3 regions of the Massilia sp. DWR3-1-1 genome follow, and region 3 is predicted to be linked to each of the others. Evidence: predicted binding sites of a transcription regulator. Region 3 holds the regulator's gene; each other region holds the start of a gene.
What was found. Region 3 encodes sigma-54, which starts transcription at its own class of promoters, with help from an activator protein. Its sites were predicted from a motif close to TGGCANGNAANCTGCTTT; they were not measured.

Region 1 (5,034 bases), on a different contig from region 3:
CGCCACGTCTTCGGCAATCGCCGGGTCGAGGTGGTGGCACACCATCAGCATGTCGAGGTGCTCGTCGAGCGTGTTGACGGTGAACGGCCGGGTCGGATTGGTCGACGACGGCAGCACGTTCATTTCGCCGACGGCGGCGATGATGTCGGGCGCGTGGCCGCCGCCCGCCCCTTCCGTGTGGAAGGTGTGGATGGTGCGGCCCTTGAAGGCGGCCAGGGTCGCTTCCAGGAAGCCGCCCTCGTTGAGCGTGTCGGAGTGGATCGCCACCTGCACGTCCATCTGCTCGGCCACCGCCAGGCAGTTGTCGATGGCGGCCGGGGTGCTGCCCCAGTCCTCGTGCAGTTTCAGGCCGATCGCGCCGGCCTTGACCTGCTCGATCAGCGGCTCGGGCAGGCTGACGTTGCCCTTGCCCAGAAAGCCCAGGTTCATGGGAAAGGCGTCGGCCGCCGCCAGCATGGCGTGGATGTGCCAGGGACCGGGCGTGCAGGTGGTGGCGGCGGTGCCCACCGCCGGCCCGGTGCCGCCGCCGATCATGGTGGTGATCCCGCTCATCAGGGCTTCCTCGATCTGCTGCGGGCAGATGAAGTGGATGTGGGTGTCGATGCCGCCGGCGGTGACGATGGCGCCTTCGCCGGCGATGATCTCGGTGGCGCCGCCGATGGCCATCGTCACGTCGGGCTGGATGTCGGGATTGCCGGCCTTGCCGATGGCGGCGATCAGGCCGTTCTTGAGGCCGATATCGGCCTTGACGATGCCCCAGTGGTCGATGATGACGGCGTTGGTGATGACCGTGTCCATCACCTCGGCGTGCACGCGCTGCGACTGGCCCATGCCGTCGCGGATGGTCTTGCCGCCGCCGAACTTGACCTCTTCGCCGTAGGTGGCGTAGTCGCGCTCGATCTCGATGAACAGTTCGGTGTCGGCCAGGCGGATGCGATCGCCCGTGGTGGGGCCGTACATTTCGGCGTAGGCGGCGCGGCTGATGCGGCTCATGGCAGCGCCCCCATCACCAGGGCGTTGAAGCCGTAGACCTTGCGCTCGCCCGCCAGCGCCACCAGTTCGACGGTGCGGCGCTGGCCCGGCTCGAAGCGCACGGCGGTGCCGGCGGCGATGTTCAGGCGCATGCCGAGGGTGCCGGCGCGCTCGAACAGCAGTGCCGGATTGACCTCGTAAAAATGAAAATGCGAGCCGACCTGGATCGGCCGGTCGCCGCTGTTGGCCACCACCACGGTGGTGGTGGCGCGGCCGACGTTGAACTCGATGTCACCCGGCAGCAGCCGGTATTCGCCCGGTATCATATGACGCCTTTTTTTCGCTGGTGGTTCATGGAATGGGATGGTGGACGGTGACGAGCTTGGTGCCGTCGGGGAAGGTCGCCTCGACCTGGATGTCCGGGATCATTTCGGCGATGCCTTCCATGACGTCGGCGCGGGTGAGGATGGTGGCGCCCTCGGCCATCAGTTCGGCCACGCTCTTGCCGTCGCGCGCGCCCTCCATGATGGCGGCGCTGATCAGGGCCACGCTCTCCGGATAATTGAGTTTCAGGCCACGCGCCAGCCGGCGTTCGGCCAGCAGGCCGGCGGTAAAAATGAGCAGCTTGTCTTTTTCGCGGGGGGTCAGGTCCATGGTGTCTCTCTTTTGTCTTTGGGGTTCAGGTGTTCCAGATGCGCGGCACCGGCGCCGCGCAGCCCAGCAGGTGGGGCCGCAGCAGTTGCCAGGCGGCCGTCACCAGCTGGCGCGCGCGCTCGCTGTCGTCGCACAGCAGCCGGGCCACGAACACCGACTTGACCTGGCTGGCCGCCAGGTCCGGGTCAAGCGCGCGGATCTGCGCCAGCAGGGCCGCCGGCAGCGGCGCGCCAACCCCGGTCAGGGTGGCGCAGACGCTGGCGCCGCCCAGGCCGAAGGGGCTGTGCATGGCCGCGCCGGCGGCAGCGAGCGTGCCCTGCTCCCACCACAGCAGCTTGCCGGCACTGCGAATCTGCGTGCGTTGGCGAATCACGCCGCCGCGGAAGGTCTCGCCCGAGGCGCGCCGGCCGAAGCACAGGATCTCGGCGCCGATATAGCGCGCGCCCGCTGCCAGCTCGACGCTGTGATCGAGGCGGACGTCGGCGTCGTTGAAAAAAATGGTTTCCTGCGGCAGCCATTCGAGCGCAGCGCCGGCGCCCGCCGCCAGCCGCACGTCCTGGCGCGACTGGCGGCCGTTGGCGCGGTACCACTTGGCCGCCCCCGGCGTGGTGAGCAGCGCGTGGCCACCGGCTTCCACCGTGGCGTCGATGGCCAGCATATCGCCGCCCACCACGCCGCCGGGCGGATGGACGACGATGGCGTGACAGATGGCGCCGCCCTCGGGATACAGGGCTTTTTGCACGCGCAAGGGGCCGCTGTGGCGCCGCTCGACGAGTCGGGTGACGCCGGCGTCGTCGACGAAACGCAGGCGCAGGCTGGCCTGCCACGGCGCGTGGGCACGCGGCGGCGCAACGGGGACAGGCGAATCGGGAACGGCAAGACAGTCAGGCATGCAAACAAATTAGCACGTACCATGCCAGCCCTGCAGAAACACTTCGCACCGGGCGCGGGCAGGCACGGGGCAAGGTTCACCATGCCCGCAGAAAATGCACCATGCTGGTGCATTTATTAAAAGGAAAAGCCGGCCGAGATGGCCAGCACGTCGCGGTCGGCGGTGGCGTTGTAGTCGCCGCCCCAGACGGGCAGCCAGGCCACCTCGACGTGGTAGCGCTGGCGGTACACGGCGCGCACACCGAGATTGGCGCTGCGCCGGCCCTGGTTGATGAGGGCATCGGCGGACCAGCCGCGCACATCGTGGACCACGCCCAGCGCGGCGGTGGCGCTGAGCGCCTCGACCAGCGGCGGCAGCGGCAGTTCCACGCGCGCGCGCCAGGCGGCGGCGTTGCGGCTGACATAACCGCGCTCGCTGCATTGCAGGGCCGGCACCGTCATGTTGGCGTTGCACAGGCCCTGCACGGGCCCGGTGCCAAACACGTCGGCGCGGCCGTAGCGGCGCAGCGCCTGCCCGGGCAGGCCGGCGACATGCTTGAGCACCACCTCGGCCGACCAGCCCAGCGCCACCGGCCCGTCCCCTTGCCCCCGCACACCGAGCTGCCCCTGCCACATGGGGTAGCGCTCGTAGCCATGAAACACGGCGCCCGCGGCGATGGCGTCGGCGTCGCGCCGCAGCAGCGACGGCGCGGCGGGATTGAGAAAGGGCGGCAGCGCGTCGCCGGGGCCGAACAACAAGGGCTGGCGGGGCCGGTATGACAGTTCGCCATAGGCCCCGCCGCTGTGGCTGAACGTGAGCGCGTCGATGCGCAGCGCTTCCGGGTATTCGGTGAAGAAGGCGATATTTTTGCCATCGGGGTCGCCGGCGATGAAGGCGGGGCCGGCGCGGCTGGATTTGTGCAGGCTGGGCACCGCCGTGCGGCTGGTGTAGCGGGCGTGATAGGCGCCCAGTTGCAGGCCCAGCGCCGGCCAGCGCCAGCGCAACGCGGCGCCGAACTGGCTTGCCTGCGGCGGCGGCGTGGGCAAGCGCCTGAGGTAGGCGCCCAGCGCCACCCGGCTGCGGTCGTCCACCGCCGGGGCGCCGCTCATGACCTTGTCGCAGCCGTCGACCAGGTAGTCGTTGACGGCAAAGAAGGTGCCGCACATGTCGATGGCGTTGGGCCGGAAGCGGCCCTGGTAAAACAGCTCGACGGCGCTGGCGCCGTCGACTTCGGCGCTGGCGAACAGCATCGGCACGGGCACCTTGACGTCATCCGGCCGCGCGCCGGCACGCCGGCTGGCCGGCAGGTCGCGTGGCGTGAGCACCTCGAGGCCGCCGCCAAAACCCATCCTGGCGCCCCAGTCCAGGCTTTGCTGGCCAGCGCGTGCCAGCAGGCGCCAGCGGCCCGCGTCGATGCGCTGCTCGACCCAGGCCTCGCCCACCACCACGCCGGAAAAACGCGACAGCGGCGGCGCGCCGGCGTCGCTGAGGGCCTGGCCGGCCGCGTAATTGTTGGCGGCGCTGCCCCAGGGGCGGCCGTCGCGCAGCAAGGCGTCGTCGCGCCAGCCCTTGACGCGCAGCAGCGCGCGCGTGTCCTGGTAGCGGGCGCCCACATCGACGCTGGCGCTGAGGGTGCGCGAGACGGCCTGGTGGCGGCGAAAATTGAGGGTGGCGTCGTCGGCGTTGGCGCCGGTGCCATTGCGCGTTGTCACCCCGGCGACGGCGCCGTTGAGGGCGAACGGCAGGCGCCGGTCGGGCTCCTCGAGCCGGAACACGGCGCCCAGGTCGATGCGGCCGCCGATGATGAAGACGGGCGCGGCGTGGACGCAGCGCACGGCCAGACCAAGGCCCAGCGCCAGCCCGACCACTGCCCGCAGCGCCACAAGCCGGTATGCATCGACTGTCGTCACGGGGCCCCCGTACGTGAACGGGTCAACGATAACGAGCGCTTTGCGCACGGTCAATCGCTATCGGGGGTGGATCATCAAGTCATGCGGCGCGCATCGGGCTGTGGCGTTTTCGCCGCGCCCGCCTATGCCTTGGTCAGCGCATCCCAGGCGTTCGCGGTGCTCAGGTAGACATTGCCGCTGATCGACTCGAGCAGCTTGACCGCCTTCAGGCGGTCCATCACCGGCCCCTTGACTTCGGCCAGGTGCAGCAGTACGCCGCGCGCGGCCAGCTGGCGGTTGATGTCGGCCAGGCCGAACAGGGCCGAGGTGTCGATGGCGTTCACCGCCGACAGCACCAGCACCAGGTGGCGCAGGCCCGGCCGCGCCGCCAGTTCGTCGTCGATGCGGGCGCTGACGGCGTCGATATTGCCGAAGAACAGAAAGGCATCGACCCGCAGCAGCAGCACGCTGGGCGCGGTGCCGCCCGGATAGCGCTCGACGTTCCTGAAATGCTCGCTGCCGGCGATCCGTCCCAACACGGCAATGTGGGGGCGGCTGGCGCGCCAGATCAGGGTGCCCATCGACAGCAGCACGCCGATGACGACACCCGCCTCGACCCCGGCCACCAGCACCCCGCCGGCGGTGCCC
Region 2 (5,034 bases), on a different contig from region 3:
AATGCGCAAGGCGTCCGCTTCATCCTTGAAGGTGGTGACGGAGACGACTGGTCCAAAAATTTCTTCCTGGAAGATGCGCATCTTGTTGTCGCCCTTGAACACGGTGGGGGTGACGTAGTAGCCGCCGGCCAGATCCCCCTCTTGCGTATTGCGCGCGCCGCCGGCCAGCAACTGGGCCCCTTCCTGTTTGCCGATGTCGAGGTAGGACAGGATTTTTTCCAGCTGCTCCTGCGAGGCCTGGGCGCCGATCATGGTCGAGGCGTCCAGCGGATTGCCCTGCTTGATGGCGGCCACCCGCTGCAGGGCCCGTTCGATGAATTTTTCGTAGATCGATTCCTGGATCAGCACGCGCGAGGGGCAGGTGCACACTTCGCCCTGGTTGAGGGCGAACATGGCGAAGCCTTCCAGGCACTTGTCGAAGAAGTCGTCGTCGGCATCCATCACGTCTTCGAAGAAGATATTGGGCGACTTGCCACCCAGTTCGAGCGTGACGGGAATCAGGTTCTGCGCAGCGTAGCCCATGATCAGGCGGCCGGTGCCGGTCTCGCCCGTAAAGGCGATCTTGGCGATGCGCTTGTTCGAGGCCAGCGGCTTACCCGCTTCCAGGCCAAAGCCGTTGACGATGTTGAGCACGCCCGGCGGCAGCAAATCGCCGATCAGCTCGATCAACACCATGATCGACGCGGGCGTCTGCTCGGCCGGCTTGAGCACCACGCAATTGCCGGCCGCCAGCGCGGGCGCCAGTTTCCACACAGCCATGAGAATCGGGAAGTTCCACGGAATGATCTGGCCCACCACGCCCAGCGGTTCGTGAAAATGGTAAGCATAGGTCTCGTGATCGATCTGGGCGACCGAGCCTTCCTGGGCGCGGATGCAGCCGGCAAAATAGCGGAAATGGTCGATCGCCAGCGGGATGTCGGCGGCCATGGTTTCGCGGATCGGCTTGCCGTTGTCGATGGTCTCGGCCGTGGCCACCAGGGTCAGGTTCTGCTCGATACGGTCGGCAATCTTGTTGAGGATATTGGCGCGCTCGGTCTGCGAGGTCTTGCCCCAGGCATCCTTGGCGGCGTGGGCGGCGTCGAGCGCCAGTTCGATGTCCTCGGCCGTCGAGCGGGCGATTTCGCAAAACGGCTGCCCGGTGATGGGCGTGATGTTGGCGAAATATGCGCCCTTGACGGGGGCGACGAACTTGCCGCCGATGTAGTTGTCATAGCGTTGCTTGAAGGGATTGGCAACGCCCAGTTTGCTGATGTCCGCGAGATTCATGTCGTCCTCTAGTGTGGTGTTGTAATGGATGCCGTCTGGGCCGACGGTGTGCTTGTTCACACCCAGAGGATTCGCAAACACCGTGCCAGCCCGTTTGCGGGGCTGGCAGCGGGCGACTGTGCCGATCAGTTGATCCAGAATGGAACAGGTGTCACGTTTCCGTTCACTCGATGACGACACCCCAGGGCAATTCCCCCACCGCGATGTCGGCCAGCTTGCGCGCGCTGGCCGTGTCGATGACGGAGACACTGTTGGAACGACCGTTGGCCACATACAACTTGGCGCCGTCGGGCGTGATGGCCATATTCCACGGACGCTTGCCGACCGGCACGGTAGCGGTGATGACGTTCTTTGCCGTGTCGATCCGCATCACGGTGCCGTCGGTGCCGTTCGACACCCACACCTGCTTGCCATCGGGAGCCATGGCGATGCCGTTGGCATTCTTGCCGGCGGGGATGGTGGCGATCACCTTGCGGCTGGCCAGGTCGATCGCATACACCGTGTTGACGAGCTCGCAGGCGACGTAGGCGCGCGTGGCGTCCGGCGTAAAACCGATGCCGCGCGGGCGCAGGCCCACGGCGATGCTGCCCACCTGGCGGCGGGCGGCGACATCGATCACGTCGACCTGCTCGGCCTCCTCGGCCGATACCAGCAGCCAGCGGCCATCGGGGCTGAAGACGGCGTGTTCCGGATTTTTGCCCTGCACCTTGATGTCGGCCACCACGGCGCCGCTTGCGGCGTCGATCAGGGTCACGCTATTGCTTTCTTCGACGGCCACGGCGACCAGGCGGCCGTCGGCGGCGATGCCGACGCCCTCGGGCGACTTGCCCAGCGGCGTGCTGCCACGGCGCTCGCCGCCGGTGGGCAAGCTGAGCAGGACGTTGGCGCTGGCGTCGCTGACGAACAGGCGGGCGCCGCCGGGGGCGACGGCGATGCCGCGTGGACGCTTACCGGCGGCAATTTCGCGCACGACGGTGTCGGTGGCGGTGTCGATCACGCTGACGGTGCCCGATTTTTCATTGGGGACATAGGCAAACGGTGCGGCGCCGGCCAGGCCTGCCGAACACAGCAGCGCAAACAGTAGCGATTTTTTCACGGTAAAACCCTTTGACGATCGATCCTCGCGCGCGGCTGCGCGCCTGCGTAAAACGCTGCAAGCACCGTGCCATGTGCAGCGGGGCGGCGACAGCGCCAAGTGTGCGGTGCAGCATCTGGCATGGCAGGTATATTGCTTAATACTTAAAATGTCCGTTCTTTTTCTGGAGAATCCATGCTTGCGCCGTTCCGCTTGAAAGCCGTTGCCAGCCTGTTTGCCGTGCTGGCGCCCGCCGCCGGTTTCGCCGCCGCCGCCGACACGCCCGTGGCGCCACCGCCACCGCAGCAGCCGATGGACGTCGTCGTCATCAGTGCCAGCCGCCTCGAGCACAGCAGTTTCGATTTGCCCGCCGCCATCGACGTCGTCGACGCCGCCCGCATCCGCGATGGCCAGATGCGCGTCAACGCCTCCGAAGCCCTGGCCGCGGTGCCGGGCCTGGTGGCGCAGAACCGCCAGAACTACGCGCAGGATTTGCAGATTTCCTCGCGCGGCTTCGGCGCCCGCTCGGCCTTCGGCGTGCGCGGCGTGCGCCTGATCAGCGACGGCGTGCCGGCCACCATGCCCGACGGCCAAGGCCAGCCGTCCGCCTTCAACCTCGACATGGCCGAACGCATCGAAGTGCTGCGCGGGCCATTTTCCGCGATCTACGGCAACCACTCGGGTGGCGTGATTCAGCTCGTCACGCGCGACGGCGAAGGCCGGCCGACGCTCGAATCGACCGTCAGCGGGGGCAGCTACGGCAGCAGCAAGATCGACGTCAACGCCCAGGGCGCCGCCAGCGGCATCGGCTACGTGCTCGACGCCTCGCGCTTCGACACCGACGGCTACCGCGCGCACAGCGCCGCCACGCGCGACCAGGGCTTCGCCAAGCTGACCATGCGCCCCGCCGAGGGCGGCAAACTGACCCTGGTGGCCAACACGCTGCGCCAGGACGCCACCGAGGATCCGCTGGGCGTGACCTGGGCGACCTACCAGCGCGACCCGCGCGCCGGCGAGACCGACACCACCGACACGCAAACGCCCAAGCGCACCCTGGCCGATCGCTACGCCACCCGCAAGGACATCCGCCACACCCAGGCCGGCCTGGCCTGGGACCAGCAGTTCGGCGACGACCGCCTGCACCTGATGGTATATGGCGGCAACCGCCAGGTACGCCAGTTCCAGGCCTTCTCGAAGGCGTTTCAGGCAGCGTCGACCCACTCGGGCGGCGTGGTCGATTTCGACCGCGATTTTTACGGCGCCGACGTCAACTACGCCTTCGTGCGGGCGCTGGGCGGCGGCAAGCTCACCACCACCGTCGGCCTTGACTACGGCCACTCGAGCGACGCCCGCAAAGGCTACGAGAACTTCATCGGCAACCAGTTCGGCGTGCAGGGCAATCTGCGCCGCGATGAGCAGGACGTGCTCTCAAGCCTCGACCCCTACGCGCAAACGGAGTGGAAAGGCGGCGCCTGGGTGCTCACGGGCGGGGTACGCCACAGCCGCCTGACAGTGCGCGTCGACGACGCCTTCCTCGGCAATGGCAACGACAGCGGCGGCGTCAACTACAGCCACACCACGCCGGTGCTGGGCGCCCTCTACAAGATCGATCCGAACCTGAATGTCTATGCCAGCGCGGCGCGCGGCTTCGAAACGCCGACCTTGAACGAACTGTTTTATTCGGGCACGGGCGGCGGCTTCAATTTCGGCCTGAAGGCGGCCGAGAGCACCCACCTGGAAGTGGGCGCCAAGGCCATCGTCGGCGGCAGCACGCGCATCAACGCCGCCCTGTTCCAGGTGCGTACCACCGACGAACTCGTGGTCGACAGCGCCGCCGGCGGACGCACCAGCTACAAGAACGCCAGCAAGACCTTGCGCCAGGGCGCCGAGGTGTCGGTCGACGCCAACCTGGGCGGGGGCTTGAGCGCCCGCCTCGCCCTCACCGCCCTGCGCGCCGTCTACGACCAGGGCTTCGGCGCCGTCGCCCAGGGCAGCCGCCTGCCGGGCGTGCCGAACGCGAACGGTTTTGCCGAACTGGCGTGGAAGGATGCCAGCGGCCGCTTCGGCGCCGCGCTCGAGGGCGTCGCCAGCACCCGCGCCTACGCGGAAGACGCCAACGCCGAGATCCCGGCGCCCGGCTACGCTATCATCAACGCGCGCATCAACGCCCGCCAGGAACTGGGGCCGTGGCGCTTCAAGCAGTTCGTCAGGGTGAATAATCTGCTGGACCGCCAGTATGTGGGCTCGCTGATCGTCGGCGACACCAACAAGCGTTACTACGAGGCGGCGCCGGGGCGCAACTGGATGGCGGGCATCAGCGCCGCTTACGCGTTTTAGGACGGCAGCGGGCGGCGCGGCCCGCCCCCCTCGCTAAGGTTTGACCGCCTGTACCCCGTACCTGGCGAAGATGGCTTTCAATTCGCCATTTGCCGCCATCTCGTTGATGGCCGCCTGCAGCCTGGTCGCCATCTCCGTATCGTCCTTGCGCACCGCCATGCCGACCGCCCAGCCCGCGCGCGGCAGGCGCTGGAACGCCACTTCCTCGAGGGGGAATGCGGGATCGCCCTTGAGTACCGACTCGATCTCCGAGCGGGTGGCCAGCACGGCATCGAGTTCGCCGTTTTTCAGGGCGGCGGCGGCCTCGATCGCCGTCGGGAAGATGCGGACAGTGTCGCGGAATTTGCCATTGGCTT
Region 3 (5,034 bases):
CGGCGAGGTCCAGTGTGGCTCCCCGATTTAACAATTCCAGCGTCACTTTCAGCAGCAGCGGCGAGCGCTTGCGCATGGCGGCCAGGGCTTTTTGCATGGGCTCACTGTCATCCTTCTCCAGCGAGGCCATGATCGCTTCGATCGTGGGCAAGCTGAAATGGCGGTCGATGGCGGCGCGCTGGTCTGCCAGCGGGGCGACGCCGGCGGTGCTGCGCAGCGGCGCGGCGAAGGCGGCGACGGCCTCGCGCAATTGCGCGCCCGGCGTGCGCTCAATCAGTTCGAGCAGCGCCGGCATGGTGGCCTGGGTGACGAAGGTGTCGGCCAGGCCGCAATACAAGGCGTCGGCGGCGCGCACCGTCAAGCCCGTCAAAGCCAGGTAGTAGCCCAGTCTGCCGGGCGCATGGCTGAGAAAATAACTGCCGCCCACGTCGGGAAACAGGCCGATGTTTACTTCAGGCATGGCCAACTTGCTGCCGTCGGTGACCACCCGCAGGCCCCGCTCGCGGTGCGCTTCCGACACGCCCAGGCCACCGCCCATGACGACGCCGTCCATCAGGGCGATATAGGTTTTCGGGTAAAAGTGGATCAGGTGGTTGAGGCGGTATTCCTCGGTAAAAAAATCTTCCAGCGACGCGCTGCCGCCCGTGGTGGGCAAGGTGCCGACATCGTAAAAATACCGGATGTCGCCGCCCGCGCACAAGGCCTTGTCGGTGCTGCTGCGCAGGACCACGGCGTCGATCGCGGCGTCGTCCTGCCAGGCCAGCAGCGCATCGGTGAGCGCGCGGATCATGTCCAGCGAGAGCGAATTGAGGGTGCGCGGGCGGTCCAGCGTGATGATGCCGGTGCGCACAGCGATGCGGGTCTTGACGAAGTCGGTCATGGCGTGGGGACTGGAATAAAACGCCTATTTTAGCAGTCGCCCCGCGCACAAGCGGCCGCCCCAATGACAAGGGCGCCTTGACGGCGCCCTCATCCGAATTGGTCGGCCTTAAGCGGCAGCGGCCGGGAGTTCTTGCTCGGACAGGTGCTTGATGGCCTGGTGGTCGTGGTCCTGGATCTGGGATTTGTATTTCATGACCTGGCGGTCGAGCTTGTCGATGAGACAGTCGACGGCGGCATACAGGTCGTGCGACAGGGCGTTGACGTTGATGGTCTTGCCCGGCAATCGGAGGTTGATTTCGGCTTTCTGCCGTTTTTCTTTTTCAGTCAGATTATCGACGGTGAGAATGACAGCAATGTCGATCACTTGGTCAAAATGGCGCCGCACGCGTTCCAGTTTGCTCTGTACGTAGTCACGGATGGCTGGGGTCACTTCAAGATGATGTCCGCTGATTGTGAGATTCATACACACTCCTTAGATGATGTCGCTTCCTGTTCATGCATGCCGCATAAAGCGGGACGTAGAGGAACACTGAAAAAACGATCTACAGATTCTTGCGGAGAGCGACAGGTGGAATCTTGAGCGCTTCACGGTATTTGGCCACCGTGCGGCGCGCAATGACCATCCCCTGTTCCCCCAGCATATCTGCGATCTTGCTGTCTGAAAGTGGGTTCTTCGGGTCTTCCGCTCCTGTCAATTGCACGATCAGTGCCCGGATCGCTGTCGACGATGCTTCGCCGCCGGCGTCGGTCGCTACGTGGCTGCCAAAGAAATATTTCAACTCAAACATTCCATGCGGGGTCAGCATGTATTTTTGAGTGGTTACCCGAGAGATAGTGCTCTCGTGTAGGCCCAGTGTATCAGCAATTTCACGCAGCACAAGTGGCCGCATGGCAACTGCGCCGTGCGAGAAGAAATTTCTCTGGCGCTCGACGATGGCCTCGGCCACGCGCAAAATTGTGTCGAAGCGCTGGCGCATATTTTTGATCAGCCACTTCGCTTCCTGCAGCTGCGCGCCCATCTGGCTCTCGCCCTTGCCCTGCTTGAGCAGGTTGGCGTACATGCTGTTCACGCGCAGGCGCGGCATGACGTCGTTGTTCAGGCTCACGGTCCAGCCGCCGCGGCCCTTCTTGACGATGACGTCGGGCACCACGTAGTCGGAGGCGCCGGCGCCGAAGCCGGCGCCCGGGTGCGGATTGCACTGGCGGATTACCGCTTGCGCTTCGCGCAGGTCCTCGTCATCGCAGTCGAGGGCTTTTTTGAGTTTGTTAAATTCGCGCTGGGCGAACCAGGTCAGGTGATTGCAGACGATGTCGAGGGCCATGCGGCGCGTCACCAGCGGCACGCCCGCCATGCGCCGGATCTGGATCGCCAGGCACTCGGCGGCGTTGCGCGCGCCCACGCCGGGCGGGTCAAAACTTTGCAGCAGCGACAAGGCGGTTTTCAGCTCGTCCGGATCGATCTCGAGTTCGGCCGGCATGCGCTCGAGGATGTCGTCGAGCGATTCGGTCAGGTAGCCATTGTCGTCGAGCGCGTCGATCATCAGTTCGACCAGCGCGCGGTCGCGCACTTCGAGCATGGCCAGGCGCATCTGCTCACACAGGTGCTCGCGCAGGCTGGTGGCCGTCGCCTCGATCTGCGGGCGCGAATCCTCGTCGTCGGGCGACTTGTTGCGCGACGCTTCGCTCCAGTCCTCGCCGTCGCCGCTGGTGTCCTGGGCGCTCTCGCCGCCCATGTCGACGTTCTCGCCGCTGTCGGCCGCCGGCGCGTCGGCGCTGGGCGGCGCATCCTGGTTCGACACTTCCGGCGCTTCGGCGTTGCCGCTGGCGCCGACGGCGCCATCGGCCAGCAGGCGTACCGAGTTGTCGAGCGGGTCGTCGAGACGCTCGAGCAGGGGATTGTCGGACAGCAGATGCTCGAGCTCCTGGTGCAGTTCGAGCGTCGACAACTGCAGCAGGCGGATCGACTGCTGCAGCTGCGGCGTGAGCGCCAGGTGCTGCGACGTGCGTAGTTGGAGGGACTGTTTCATGGTTCGTCAGTGGCCTACATGCGGAAGTGTTCGCCCAGATAGACCCGCCGCACCGACTCGTCGGCGATGATGTCATCGGGGCGCCCGGAGGCCAGCACGGCGCCCTGATTGATGATGTAAGCGCGGTCGCAGATGCCCAGCGTTTCGCGCACATTGTGGTCGGTAATGAGCACGCCGATGCCACGCTCCTTCAAAAAGCGCACGATGCGCTGGATCTCGATGACGGCGATCGGGTCGACCCCGGCGAACGGTTCGTCGAGCAGCACGAAACGGGGGTTGGTGGCCAGCGCGCGGGCGATTTCCACGCGCCGCCGCTCGCCGCCCGACAGCGACAAGGCCTGGTTCTCGCGCAGCTTGTCGATCTGCAGGTCGGCCAGGAGGCTGTCGAGGCGCTCGTTGATCTGCGCCTTGGTCAGCGCCTTGCCGTCGACTTTTTGCAGTTCGAGCACGGCGCGGATGTTTTCTTCCACAGTCAGCTTGCGAAATACCGACGCTTCCTGCGGCAGGTAGGACAGCCCCAGCATGGCGCGCCGGTGGATCGGCAGGCTCGAGATGTCGACGCCGCTGATGTCGATCGAGCCGGCGTCGGACGCCACCAGGCCGACGATCATGTAGAACGAGGTGGTCTTGCCGGCGCCGTTGGGGCCCAGCAGGCCCACCACTTCGCCGCACTCGACCTGCAGCGAGACGTCGCGCACGACGAGCCGCTTGCCATAGCTTTTTTGCAGGCCGCGCACGATCAGGGTACTGCCGCAGGATTTCGCTTCCATCATGGCTTTTTCGCCGGTGGCACAGGCGTCGACGGCGCCACGGCGGCGGGCGCTGGCGTTGCCGCCGGCTGCTTCGGCTCGATCACCATGCGCACGCGGCCCGAGCCGGCCTTGCTGGTGCCGCTGACGTCGTTCTCGACCGAATAGACTTCCTTGCGGCTGTCGTAGGACAGGTACGGGCCCTGCACTTCCTGGGTCTTGCGCTTGCCTTCGAGGGTGGTGATTTTCGCCTTCGAGAACATCTTGACGATTTCAAGCTTGTTGTCGTACTCGATGCGCTCGGCCTCGCCCTCGTCCCAGACGTCAGCGCCGTCGCGTTTCTGGCGGAACGTGGCCAGGCCGCCCGGGGCGGCATAGAAGGTGGCGTAGACATAGCCCTCCGGGTCGCTCTTGACGACGGCGCGCCCCGCCTTCATCAGCAGGGTGCCCCGCTGCAGCACGACATTGCCGATCAGGGTGCGGGTCTGGGTGACGTCGTTGCCGGTGGCCGAATCGGCGTCGATGACGGTCGGCTTGCTCGAATCGGCCCGTTCGGCGCAGGCCGTGCCGGCAGCGAAGGTGGTGGCGGCGATCAGCGCGCAGAGCAGCAGGCGAATGTTCATGGTCGGTTCTCGGCTTTCAGTTCGGTAAGGGTTCGGCGGCTCGGTGGAGATCATCAGCGCTTCGGCGGATAGACGATGTGGACCCGGTGGTACAGGTCGACCTGGCTGGCGGCGCGGTCGGCCAGCATGCCGACACCGGTGATGACGGTGGCATCCTGCAGCATTTCAACGGCCAGATCGGTGCGTAGCTTGTCTTCGTCGGTGAGGATGGTGAGCGCCTCGGTTTTCAGGCGCAGGCGCGGGCCGTGCGGCGAGCCGGGACGCAGGACCACGACGTCGCCCTGCATGTCGACGATGTTCCTGACCTGGTCGATGCGGCCGGTGGCGCTCGTCATGGTCATCGGCGGCAGCGGCGGCGACAGGCTTTGCACGACCGGGCGCAGCACGTCGGCGCTGTCGGTGTCGGGATGGTGGGTCAGCTTATCGCCGGCGACGATGTAGCGCGGCTTGCCATCGGCGGTCATCTTGACCACGCTGAAATTCTCGACGATGTAGTCAGGCTCGCTTTTCGACACCTCGCTGCTGGCGAAGTCGCCCCGGTTGATCACCTGGACCAGCCAGAAACTGCCGAGCGCGACCAGCACGGCGGCGCCAATGCTGGCGCCGACCTGCCAGCGGTGCGCCGTGCGTCTGTGCTGGGCGGGCGCCATGTCAGGCGAAATACGGCGCCAGCGCCGCATCGATGGTGTGCTGGGCGCGCATGATCAGGTCGCACACTTCGCGCACCGCGCCGCGCCCGCCGTTGGCGCGGGT

Region 1: ACP7EY_RS14880 (urease accessory protein UreD) is a predicted target of sigma-54. The motif match lies at 2,528-2,545, and genes of this name have one in related genera.
Region 2: adh (aldehyde dehydrogenase) is a predicted target of sigma-54. The motif match lies at 1,337-1,354, and genes of this name have one in related genera.

The regions. Positions count from the first base shown of each region.
Region 1 covers NZ_JAFCXL010000013.1:27,969-33,002, reverse strand. Annotated here, with positions in the region: gene ureC (urease subunit alpha) at 1-993, opposite strand, end outside; gene ACP7EY_RS14890 (urease subunit beta) at 990-1,298, opposite strand; gene ureA (urease subunit gamma) at 1,324-1,626, opposite strand; gene ACP7EY_RS14880 (urease accessory protein UreD) at 1,652-2,518, opposite strand; gene ACP7EY_RS14875 (DUF1302 domain-containing protein) at 2,635-4,407, opposite strand; gene ACP7EY_RS14870 (SulP family inorganic anion transporter) at 4,530-5,034, opposite strand, start outside.
Region 2 covers NZ_JAFCXL010000011.1:1,336-6,369, reverse strand. Annotated here, with positions in the region: gene adh (aldehyde dehydrogenase) at 1-1,266, opposite strand, end outside; gene ACP7EY_RS13065 (beta-propeller fold lactonase family protein) at 1,430-2,362, opposite strand; gene ACP7EY_RS13060 (TonB-dependent receptor family protein) at 2,537-4,678, shown strand; gene ACP7EY_RS13055 (substrate-binding periplasmic protein) at 4,712-5,034, opposite strand, start outside.
Region 3 covers NZ_JAFCXL010000005.1:111,810-116,843, reverse strand. Annotated here, with positions in the region: gene ACP7EY_RS07085 (enoyl-CoA hydratase/isomerase family protein) at 1-880, opposite strand, end outside; gene hpf (ribosome hibernation-promoting factor, HPF/YfiA family) at 989-1,345, opposite strand; gene ACP7EY_RS07075 (RNA polymerase factor sigma-54) at 1,425-2,909, opposite strand; gene lptB (LPS export ABC transporter ATP-binding protein) at 2,924-3,679, opposite strand; gene lptA (lipopolysaccharide transport periplasmic protein LptA) at 3,679-4,281, opposite strand; gene lptC (LPS export ABC transporter periplasmic protein LptC) at 4,335-4,961, opposite strand; gene ACP7EY_RS07055 (KdsC family phosphatase) at 4,933-5,034, opposite strand, start outside.